Regions from separate parts of the Peribacillus sp. NPDC101480 genome, predicted to be linked through region 1. Evidence: riboswitches for the same ligand, from Rfam matches in the RefSeq annotation. Region 1 holds a riboswitch; the other holds the start of a gene.
What was found. A riboswitch is a leader RNA that binds a small molecule or an ion and turns the genes downstream of it on or off. The one in region 1 is predicted to bind glycine.
Positions count from the first base shown of each region.

Region 2: linked by a shared signal. The riboswitch ahead of ACQKMF_RS07630 (amino acid permease) and the one ahead of ACQKMF_RS02935 (amidohydrolase) in region 1 are both predicted to bind glycine.

Region 1 covers NZ_JBNNSB010000001.1:562,453-568,644, reverse strand. Annotated here, with positions in the region: gene ACQKMF_RS02940 (DNA translocase FtsK) at 1-1,292, opposite strand, end outside; gene ACQKMF_RS02935 (amidohydrolase) at 1,711-2,898, opposite strand; glycine riboswitch at 3,123-3,225, opposite strand; gene ACQKMF_RS02930 (DUF1444 domain-containing protein) at 3,366-4,172, opposite strand; gene ACQKMF_RS02925 (thioredoxin family protein) at 4,223-4,534, opposite strand; gene ACQKMF_RS02920 (hypothetical protein) at 4,644-5,150, opposite strand; gene ACQKMF_RS02915 (YtoQ family protein) at 5,274-5,723, shown strand; gene ACQKMF_RS02910 (AraC family transcriptional regulator) at 5,857-6,192, opposite strand, start outside.
Region 2 covers NZ_JBNNSB010000002.1:11,950-18,141, forward strand. Annotated here, with positions in the region: gene ACQKMF_RS07630 (amino acid permease) at 287-1,666, opposite strand; glycine riboswitch at 1,969-2,025, opposite strand; glycine riboswitch at 2,029-2,128, opposite strand; gene ACQKMF_RS07635 (hypothetical protein) at 2,407-2,652, opposite strand; gene ACQKMF_RS07640 (NADPH-dependent FMN reductase) at 3,866-4,408, opposite strand; gene ACQKMF_RS07645 (antibiotic biosynthesis monooxygenase family protein) at 4,478-4,801, opposite strand; gene ACQKMF_RS07650 (TetR/AcrR family transcriptional regulator) at 4,912-5,505, opposite strand; gene ACQKMF_RS07655 (acetoacetate--CoA ligase) at 5,719-6,192, opposite strand, start outside.

The DNA of each region.
Region 1 (6,192 bases):
GGCTTAGGGTTGGAACCGATGTTGGATTCGACTGTATTTTCAGGCACAGCAGCGACGGTTTCGGAACCAACCTTAGCGTCCGAAAAGGAAAGTGATATGGCCGGAGTCTGCTCTTTCGGAATAACTCTGCCTTCCTCCTGTTTCCGTTCAGGAATGGCGGTTGGTTTCGCTTGTCCTGCCTCTGTTTGGGCAGAATCATCCATTGGCCGCTTATCAGGTGATACTACTGCCCTTTCCGAATTAAGGCTTTTTTTTTCCGGCATCATTTTATTCATGAAGTCATTTTTTTTCCGATCTTGCTTAAGCATCATCACATTAAATGGGATATGTTTTTTCGGACGTTTGAGCTGCACTTCAGGTATTGCCTCAGATGGGTCTTCAGGCATTGTCCCTTGACTAACGGATGGTTGATTTGATTGTACAGCAATCTCCCCAGGAACCGATATCGCTTCAGGCGGTGTGTCGTCCGTCTGTTCCATGATGGATACAGCGACTTCGCGTCCAAATTCTACTTCGTCCTGTTCAATAGCCTCTTTTTCCACCGCAGGCTCAATTATGTTGGGCTCGATTACTGCTTGTTCTGGCAGTATCTCAATGGAATTCCTGCGAAAGAAAGCGGGTATCTCTGAATCTTCCAGTTTTTCTTCCGCTTGTTCCGGTATAAGAACGGATGGTTCTGTCGTCAATTCCTCATGTGACACTTCTTTTGGGATTTCAGGAATCGATGCTGGAATCCCGATATCGGGTTCTTCCTTTTTTAGGACGGGCATTTTGCTTTCTAATTCATATTCGACAATTTCTTCAGAAACGACTGTTTTTTTTTCCGGACGACGGAACCCATAAATGGGTGAAGGGATTTCCGTCGGACGGAATGGAGTATTTGAAGGGACTATTTTTGAGACTTCCTCCCGTTCGAAGTTTCTCCGTTTTGGTTCAGGATCCCTCACAGGCCTTCTTGTTTCTTTGGCCGCGCTTCCCTTTTTGGGTTCATGATCTTCCCTGTTTCTTTCCCTAGGCTTTCTTTTGCTCTGTTCACGATCTGGAATGAGCGGAAACTTGAACTGCCCTTTTGGATATTGAAACAGGATTTTCGTATCAGGGTCTGGCGTCTGCGACATTTTTTCCACTTTTTGATTGTAAACCTTTATTTCTTCTTCCTTTGACTTCGCAAGCTTTGAAAAATCCATTTTCCTTAATGTCTCTTCATCAAGCGGTTCATCTATAATAATCTCTTCAATTTCAATAATTTCCTCTGCTTGGAACCATTTTTTCATCTTATTTAGCCATTTCAAAACTATCACTCTTTCTACATCTGTAGTTATGTAACTAATTCTACCAGTTATTTTAAAAATATCGAGAAAATTTAAGCTAAATTGGGATTAGTATCTATTTTTTTATCGCACTCTTACTAACTTAACGTATTTCGCAGAACTCCTACCCTATTAAACCCCTTCTGGTATGAGTTTAAACCTGCACTTCGTGAAATAACATTAGCCCTTAGTCTACTATTTAAATAAAACACCGCTGTTAAATCGCGTTTACAAAGAGATTAAGTTTTCATGCGGCGCAAGAAGCAGACTGGTCAATTCATTGAAGCATCCTTCACGAAACCTCCGGTGGCATCCTGAAACCCATAAAACACCGTTCGTTAATACCGAACGGTGTTTTGTGGGTTTCTGCACTTTTTTGCAAACAAATATACCAATGGAACTATTCCCATTCATAAAAATCGCATACAACTTGGGCCACTGATTTGGATGCGATCAAAAGGGCATCTTCATCAATGTCGAATTTGGGATGGTGATTGAAATATGCCTTCTCCACCCCTTTTGGTTTACAGCCAATGTAAAAGAAGCAGCCAGGAATCTTTTCTGCATAATACGAAAAATCCTCTGAACCAGAGAAAACCGGAAATTCCATAACCTTTTTAATATCTTGGTCTTTCATGCTTTCCAGACTATTTTTCACGAATCCAGTCAATTCAGGGTCATTATATAACGGAGGATAATCAGGCACATATGTTAGTTCGCACTGAACATCAAATTCCGTTTCTATCCCTTTAACGATGCGGTGGATTTCCCTATCGATCAGCTGTTGGGTCTCTGCTGTCATATAACGGACATCCCCTTCAATTTCTATACGATCTTTAATGACATTAAAGCTTCCTTTTCCATCGAAGGAGCCGACTGTGACCACGCCCATATCAAAAGGGTTCAAGCGGCGGCTGATCACGGTTTGTACGGCTGTCACGAAATGGGCGCCTGCCACAATGGCATCATTGGCCATATGCGGGGACGAACCATGGCCGCCTACACCCTTAATCGCCAGCTTGAAATAGGTCCGTCCAGCCATCGAATAGCCGCCGTGATACCCGACAACCCCTGCAGGATGGGACGGAAATAAGTGGATTCCAAAAACGGCATCAAGTTCATCCAAAAACCCTGATTCCATAATGCTCTTTGCTCCACCTGGGGGTGTTTCTTCTGCATGTTGATGGATTATTTTAATCGTACCGGATAGGGAATCTTTAAGCTCATTGATGCAGTCTGCCAGAACCAATAAATAAGCGGTATGCCCATCATGTCCGCAGGCATGCATGACACCTTCATTTTTTGAACGGAACGGGACATCCGCTTCTTCTGTAATCGGCAACGCATCGAAATCCGCACGGAGACCTATCGTTTTCCCAGGTTTTCCGCCTTCGATCGTTACGATGATCCCTAATCCATTTCCTACATTCGTTTGAATCGACACATCCTTACCCTTATAAAAATCAATGATATATTGTGCCGTTTTTTCTTCTTTGAAGGATAGTTCCGGGTTCTCGTGTAAATGACGGCGGATTTGAACCATTTCCCCTTTACGGGCTTCCAGCATGTTCATTAATTTGCTTTTCACGTTCACGTTTATTCTCCCCCTTATTTCAAGTTGAGCATATTAGTAGTTCCATGTTCGGTGCATGCCTTCCGATACAAAGTGCCAATTAAAAAAGGGCAGTGAAGGATTGCGTAAACTTACCGCTCCCCTTCTCTGTCCTTTTCACCTGAGAGTTTAGCTCCATTTTTGGTCATGGAGATTTCCCCTTTGGTGGCACACTGCTTCCTGCGCACTCTCCAGAGCTGCGTCCAGCTGCGGTTCCATTTACCTGAGAGATTTGCTCCAAGGGATCTTTTTGGAACTTGCTCCTTCGGTGGCTCAATGCTTGCACTCTCCCACAACGTTCATCCGCTTGTTCTTTTTATATTCTCAAAATATTCCAATTATATTATCGCCGATTAAAAAATAAATATCAACTCTGAGTTATAAACTCTATTAAACTTTAAAAGGACCGCTGCCAGATGCTGACACGATCCTTTTGTGATTCATTATTGTTCAGGCTTTTTGTTTTTACCCATAATGAAGATGGGCTCCAACTCATTTTCTTCATAAAGGAATGATAGAGCCGTTATCGGAACATGACCGCTGGCAAAGAAGCTCATCGCCATTTGCGCAAGAATATCATAGCCCGTATCATTCTTCACATCGGCAATGATGATGACATCCTGATGGGGAATGGCCACAGCCATGGTTCCCTCGATCTTGTCCTTCATTTCCCGAAGCCATGATTCATTTAAAATCCTGCTGGCATCATATCCATCATTCGTGTTCAAAAAATAAAATGCATTACCTGCAACGATATCCGACTTCATTTCAGTGGTGAGGGAACGGGCATTGAATAGGGCAATTTCACGGATCCTGTCACCCTGCCAATTTTCCCGTTGAATCATCTTTTCATCTATAAGACGGTAGGTTTTCCCTAAATCAAGGGCATAAAAAACCCGGGTTTCAGCCGTATGCTCATCGAATAAAAACGGATTTCCTTCTTCGGATTCCATTGGAAAGGAGGTCGAGCGGATGACTGGGAAAATGAATTTCTCCTTGCCTTCCATACTGTGTTCTTCCCCCATCACATTCAGGGCCTCTTCCACGTAATAGGTAATTTCATCGATGGCCTTTTCCTGTACGTTTTCATAGTTAGCAAGCACAGGAGGCAACTCGATGGTGATCCCCTTCCCGGTCTTCACATTTTCCACCCGTAACGTATCTTGCTTGCTATCGAATTTGAATGAGCGATTCTCATCTTTTAAACGCTCCTTCAAGATATTTTTCAGCTTCGTGCTGTCCATTTTCATGACTGACCCTCCTCTTCATTGAAAAATCCCCAGCGAGAAGGGGAAATTGATTATAGTGATTGAATGAATTCCTCAATTTGTTCTTGCGTTTTGCGATCCTTGCTCACAAATCTGCCTAGCTCCTTGCCATTATCATACGCAATGAAACTTGGTATACCGAATACATCATTAGCCGCACACACATCGATGAATTCATCACGGTCCACATAAATGAATGTAAAGTCAGGAAATTTCGTTTCAATCTCCGGCATTATCGGTTCGATTACACGGCAATCTCCACACCATGTTGCTGAAAAAAGAAAGATATGTTTGCCTTCATTTTTAAATGCATCATATTGCTCTACTGTTTGTAATTTTTCCATTTGTATATTCCTCCTGCTCTAAATGACACCTTATTTTTTATAATCCCATCATACCAGAGTCTCCAGGAATCAACCATTAATACGGATCGGTTGAAAGTCACTGGTCCTCTTATTTCTGGGGCACGGATGAAACGATTTCCATCATTTGTTTTGCATCGGTTTTTAATTGGTCTTTATCCGTTTCGGTTGTCAGCTTCACTCCGCCGATCCCCACTGCAAGCTCATACTTTTCTTTCGGTATCTCTTTAATCGAAATAAAGCCGAATTTATCATCGGTTTGAAAAGAATGCAGTACTTCAAATTGATCCTCTTGTTCCTTTATGGCCAAATATAACACGGAGCTGTCTTCTTTTTCATTCGGATTGACAAATAATATATAAATCTTATCACCTTTTTGTAAAATCAAATTATTATCATGTTCTTCCACAACTTTAAAATCGTTTGGCAGATAGACCTGAATTAGGCCTGCCTCTTGATTGGGCTGTTTTTCATCGTCACGAAAAGCCACTTCAGCAGCCTTCATTGCCTTTTCGGTTTGTCTTTCGATACCTGAGCAGCCCACGATCAAACTGCTTATCAACAGGAAAACAAGAAAATTCTTATTCGATAAAGCCATCGTCATTCCTCCAGCCGTCTCTTTTACTACCATATGGATAATATTATCCTTATTTACGGAATTCATCCATTTTCTAAAAAACATGGTACAATGAAAGCAATTTTATTATCGAGGAGGAAAACAATGAAGTTAATCGTGTATCTTGCTGGGGAGATCCATTCAAATTGGAGAAGCGAGTTGAGAGATAAGGCCGCTGCACTGAAGCTTCCTTTAGAATTCGTAAGCCCGATGGAAAATCATGAACGCTCCGATAATATCGGTGAAGATATCCTGGGGGAACAGCCGAATCCTATCCTGAAGGATGCGGCCGCTTCCCAAATCAATAATTTACGGACAGGTCTTTTGATGAAAAAAGCCGATCTTGTCGTCGCCCTTTTTGGTGAGAAATATAAACAGTGGAATACTGCCATGGACGCAAGCACCGCCGTTTCCCTGGGTAAACCGCTTATTTTGATTCGCCCGGAATCCCATCACCATGCCTTAAAGGAATTATCGGAAAAGGCGAGTGTCACGGTCGAATCCGTGAACCAAGCCATGAAGGTGCTTTCTTATATTTTTGAAGAAGGGCTGTAAATCTCCCTGTCCCTTAACCTTCCAGCTCAAGTATGAAGGATTTTTGTTTACCCAAATAAAAAGCTTGCAGGAGAAAGTTAGATTCCTAACCTCACCTGCAAGCGAAAAACGAATAAATTTTGATGGTTGAACACTATTTCTTTTTAATGGGAATCCAAATTTCGGAGTAATAGTCTGGGTTTGAAGCGTCGTCATTCGTGTATACTTCCAATTCGGGAGTGCCGGCATGTTCATGACCGCTGGTAGGAAACCATTCGGAAAAAATTCGCTTCCAAGCTTGTTGGATGCTATCAGGCATAGGTCCGTGAACTTCAAATACAACCCACTTGGAAGCCGGTATCGTAAGGGTCGAAAACTCTTCAGGCGCTTCCCCGGCATACTCTGCACCTATCCAATAATCCATCGTTTCATTTTTTTCCACAGCCCGCTTATCGATACATACACCAAGCAAGCCATTTATTTGGCCATT
Region 2 (6,192 bases), on a different contig from region 1:
TTTGGAACTTGCTCCTTCGGTGGCTTGTCGCTTTGCACTCTCCCACAACTGTCATCCGCTTATTCAATTTAGTACATTTAGAATAATTGTTGAGCATAATTATGTCAAGCATTTTTGAAAGCGCTAACAATACTATTCTAAAATATTTATTTCGAATTATCATAAGATCAACCAGATATCTTTGTTTTTTTAAAACGGACAGATTTTTTACTCACCGAGTTGGAAAATATGGAGCGGCAACTATCTGGACAAACACCGCAAATAGAATCAAAGGATTTCTTGACTCTTAATTCCCCGCTATCTCTCTCTGATTCGCCTGATCCACCTTCGTTTTGCCCATCTTATAAATCGCAATCAGCATAATGAACCATACAGGTGTAACGAATAAGGCAACACGAGTGTCGTCCGCAAGTGCAAGAACCACAAGGACGAACGCTAGGAAAGCAAGGATCAAGTAATTGGAAATTGGATAAAGTGGTAATTTAAATTTGTTCTTTTTCACTAGATCTGGCCTTGTTTTACGGTATTTCAAATGACTGATGACTGTAATTCCCCAAATAAAGATGAAACATACTGTAGAAATACTTGTAATCAAGGTAAATACACCTTCAGGCATTAAATAGTTCAAAACAACGGAAATTAAAATGACAACAGTTGAAAAGAACAATGCATTGGAAGGTACTTTTCGGTCATTAAGTTTTGCAAACGGTACAGGTGCATTTTTATCTTTGGCAAGTGAATATACCATCCGGCTTGTACTGAAGATTGCGCTGTTACATGCCGAAGCAGCCGATGTTAGGACGACAAAATTAACGATACCAGCTGCACCAGCGATACCTACAGCCACAAATACTTGGACGAATGGGCTTTCCGTTGGGATGATTGCGTTCCACGGATAAACACTCATAATGACAATAAGTGCGCCAATGTAGAAAATTATAATCCGAATAGGAATATTATTGATCGCTTTGGGGATAACTTTTTCTGGATTTTCTGTTTCACCTGCTGTAAGTCCTACAAGTTCAATGCCCACAAACGCAAACACTACCATCTGGAATGAGAGGACAAAACCATTTATTCCATTTGGGAACATCCCTTCGTGTCTCCATAGATTCGTGAAACTTGCTGCGCCTGAATCAGTGGAAAAGCCTTTAATAATCATGAAAATACCGATAACAATTAGTGCTAGGATAGCGATGACCTTAATTAATGCGAACCAGAATTCCATTTCGCCAAAAAGTTTTACGGTTGCAAGATTCATAAATAGCAGAATGACTAGTGCAATTAATCCTGGCATCCATTGCGGTACGGAAGGAAACCAATACTGAGTATAAAGACCAACTGCCGTTAAGTCGGCCATTGCGATTGAAATCCAGCAAAACCAGTAGGTCCAGCCGGTTACAAATGCAGCCATATTACCTAAATAGTCTCTTACAAAGTCAACAAAGGAATGATAGTTCAAATTAGATAAGAGCAGTTCTCCAAGTGCGCGCATGATTAAGAAGCAAATGATGCCTGTAATCATGTAAGCAAATAGAATTGATGGCCCGGCTAAATGAATAGATTTTCCTGCCCCAAGAAATAATCCCGTTCCGATTGCCCCTCCAATAGCTATGAGTTGTACGTGCCTGTTTTTTAGCCCTCTATCCAACTTTTGTTCCTGCATACGATTTCCCACCTTCTACTTTTTTAGGCTACTTGGAATTTTCCCCTTTTAAAGGGTCAGCCTTTCAATGAGTGTGAATTAATAGCGTACTGGAGACTGTCTCACTGATGTAAGCGTTTTCTTTGATGGGTACTGGATATAGATTTTTAAACTAAAGCTACCAACCATTTTTGAAAATATAGCATTAATTGTACAAATCAAAGGATAGATCATTTATCTACAGATCTCAATTAACACTCCTCTCTTTTTATCTTCCCAAGTACAAAAAAGGGCAGAGGAAAGATAGGTATTTTCCTACCTTCCTCTGTCCTTTTACCTGAGAGTTTAACTCCTTCGGTGGCCTATGGCTCTCTTCAGAGACGCGTCCAATTGTAGTCCTTTTACCTGAGAGATTAGTTCCTGCTTTTATAGGATTTGCTCCTTCGGTGCTAAACATTGTTTAGACTCTCCCACAATCATCATCCGCTGATATAAAGTTGTTTTAATAGTTGTATATTATCGGTTTTTAATGGATATTTCAATGATTATCTGAAAAAACTATATTTTCTGAAATCTAAAAATGGACAAATTTGAACTTTATGATCAGGATATTTTAGAGGTTATTAGCTATGAAAAATCAAGCTTATTAGCAGCTTTTCTATGTTGTTAGAAATCCCAAACACGCTTATGTATATGCAAAAATATCGGCATTTTTCGATTGACAATACGGCAAAATTCAAAGCCGGGAGAGGAAATAATATCTATAGTTTTAACATAATTGATGTATGGAAAAAGAGAAAATTCGAGACTCGTGAAATTCCTTGCAGCAGTAAAGATTGTCTAGGAGCTTCCTCCCTAAGTTCAACAGTATTTTCAGAAGCCTGCTCTTCTTTAGCAACTTCCTCTTTGTCCCCACCACCAACTGTATTAGCTATGATGACAAATGCTAGAACCCATCCCCACCACTTCTTTGGCTTCTTTAGCTTGAGTTTCTTTTCCTTAACCATTTTAACCTTATACCCCCTTTACAGTTTTTCTGACGGACTGATGTAAACAAAAATAGAATAACATAATCTGGGTCAATAGGGTTTATATATATCATCACGTATCCATTTTCACAATGCTTGACGTGTTAACGAAACCATTCCCGATTCATTTTACCAGCTTCTTTTAAAACATATTCATACAGTATGATCAAATCTATATATACTTATTATTTTTGTATATTTCTTTTATAGATAGTAAGATATTTCACTAACAAATATTCACATCAAAAAAGGGAGGTGAATACTCAACTTAGCAAGTAAATATACCATTCGAAAGAAGTTTTGCTTTAAAATAGAAAAAGTCATTGGAGCTCATAGCAACAATGACTTTATTATATAATCACTTTTCTAATATAAAAAATGAATTCCATTAATCGTTAAATAGGAATAAAGAATGTCTTAAACAATTTTTTTTAGTAAATCATATAATTTAAATATACTCGTTCTAATTCCTTTGGTTTAACAGATGTATTATAAGGCATATAAAGAGAAAGTCCCAAGTACTTAAATAGATGCGCTGTATACCTGTAAACAATGCTTCAGAAAACCATAAAGCTTTTGAAAAATAATTTTCTTCATTCGCGGTCATTTATTGATATTCAATTCAGGTAAAAAAAAATGTACATTCAAGACACATCTGATTTAAAGTAAGGTGAACTTGTAGCAATAACTTCATTTGTTTCAACATTGCTGTATCCGTTTCTACGATTGATCATGTTTGGTTAGTACGGTTTCCAATATAGTTTAAAATTTCTGGTGAATTGATCAATGTTTCTGTTTCTTCTATATAATACTTTTTAACGAATCAATATATTCTAAGCATGGTGTAGCTCCATACATTTCTTTAAAAAGACTCGTTAAGGACTTTTTATTCGCAAAGTAATAGAAAGATGCGAAAGAAAATTAAAGAAACATTTACTTTTTGCCCCTTCGGGCGTTTTATGTGCCCATATAATCGCACAGTTTGTGTCAACTCTACAATAGGTCTTATAGAACTAACCAATGGTTTGTCACCATTTTCAATAAACATATTAAATATTCCGCTATACTAAATCTTTTAAACTAGGCTGAATTTTAGAAGGCCGTTTTGCTTTTTAACTGTGCATAATCCATGTAAGAGTATAGTGGCATGGCAAGGAAAGCTACTTTAAAGGCGGTTAGTAAACTATCAAGCTTATCTTAATTTTTTTAAGGCACCGCTCCATGCAATCGTTTGATCTAACATTGCATTTACATTCCCAAGGTGTAAATCAGCTGGTTTAAACGTCTTGAAGTTTTCAAAGTCTGTAAATAGCGATAATGTTGGATTTACCCGAACGTCCGCAACTAGTAATTCCCCTAAGATGCCACGCAAATGTTCAGCTGCACGGGCTCCGCCAGTTGAACCATAGCTCACGATGCCCGCAGCTTTGTTGTTCCATTCATCACGTGCGGAATCAAGTGCGTTTTTTAGGGCCCCTGTAATACTGTGATTGTATTCTTGTACGATAAACACAAAACCATCCAAGCCAGAAAGTTTTTCTGACCAAGCTAATAATCCTGGTTCTTTACCAGTGCCTTCTCCAACAAATGGCAAGTTAAAATCTACGATATCGACGATTTCATAATTTGCGTCTTTTCGTTCATCAGCTATTTCTTTTACCCAACTTCCTACTTGTGGACTTACGCGTCCTATACGTGTGCTTCCTAAGATAATTCCGATATTTAATTTTTCCAATGTTTTCTCCTCCTCGTTAATGACTGGCAAATAAATTGGTTAAGAATAAAAACCTCATAATTTGTTTGATTACATATTTTTTATCTCTTCCACTAACGTGTAGTACCCACCTTCTGTATCTTCAATGAGATGGTTTATTTTGTTAAGATGTTCTCTAAATTCACTTTTTTCTAACCAATTTTTATGAAAATCAATACTCTCAAAGGTAGTTACCATAATTGCCTTATTATTTTCTACAGAACGATGCCAACGACTGCTGATCCAACCAGGAACACCTTGTGATCCCTTCTTAAAATTGAGTAGTTCTTCAGCTTGGATAGCAACCAATTCATCTAGTTTGCCTGGTTTAGCTGTAAATACATTAATCCATACTATTGTATTACTTGATTTCATATTCATAATCTCCTGTCATTTAACATATTTTTTTCAATTCATTAATAATTGGCATCTTCTTTTATCATTAAAAGGTGTCAGTGCTGACTGTCATTATTTTTAATAAAAAACTAGGGAGTTAAAGCCCTAGTAAATATTTGCACACTCTCAGTTATAAATGCCTCCAGGGATACGGTTGGATAGTTTTCATCGGCATCCAGGTTGTTCATAAAGGCTCCAAAATTCATCATCATGAACGACAGTGCCTGAAGCTCTGGTTCAGTGTGAATAAGCTTTCCTTTCTCATACATCGTGTTAAAATAGTTTGTCAAAATTTTCAGTAACTGTCGAGGATGCTTTTGTGTTTTTTCTCGAAACCCAGGTAAATTGCCTTCCTCCTTGATACTTATCATAATCATTTTACGGTTACGATTCATGATTTCATGATATGTTCGACTGATCAGTTGTAAGTCTGAATGTAAGTCCCACACGATTTGCTCTTCATTAAAAAGTATTGTCATCTCTTCGGCATAATGATATCGATCAAATGCTTTTTCTAGAAGATTTAGCTTGCTTCCAAACCGACGAAACAGTGTTTTTTCACTCAAACCTGCGGCACCAGCAATTTCCTGAGTAGTAACAGCATTGTATCCCTTCTCTGCGATTAGATCGATTGCCGCCAACAGCAGCTTATCATCGGTACTTAGCTTATTACTGCTGCTCATGCTCTCACTTCCCCTGAATAGACTGTCAGTACTTACTGACTATATATTTTATTCTATTCAGCTGTTTTAAAATTGTCAAGGAAATATTTCCAGCAATACATATTCTTTTTAAGACGGTAGGCCAATCCAAATGATAGAAACTTATTGGAGAATTAACACCATACCCATTCAGGAAAACTAATAATAGACGGAGCATTTTGCTCCGCCTGATTGCTAGAATATTTTTTTCTCATTCAACTCGAGAGCTAATTCTTTAAAGAACTGTAGCGATTCTGGATTTCCCATGGAGTCTGCATTCACTACTTTATCAAACTCGAAACCTAATAACACTTTACGTATCGGGACTTCCATTTTCTTTCCGTTCAAGGTTTTCGGAATTTGTTCAACGACATGGATTTGGTCAGGGATAAAGCGAGGGGACACATGCCCTCTGATTTGTTCCTTGATTTTTGCCGTCAATGCTGCATCCAGGCCATTACCGGGTTTAAGGACAACGAACAGCAGCAGTGAGGAACCGCGGCCAAGCACTTCCCTATCAATGACAAGGCTTTCCATCACCTCGTCGATCGCTTCGACGACCCGGTAGATATCACTAGTTCCCATCCGTACACCAGAACGGTTGATGGTCGAGTCGGAACGACCATAAATGATACAGCTGCCCTTGTCGTCAATCTTTATCCAATCACC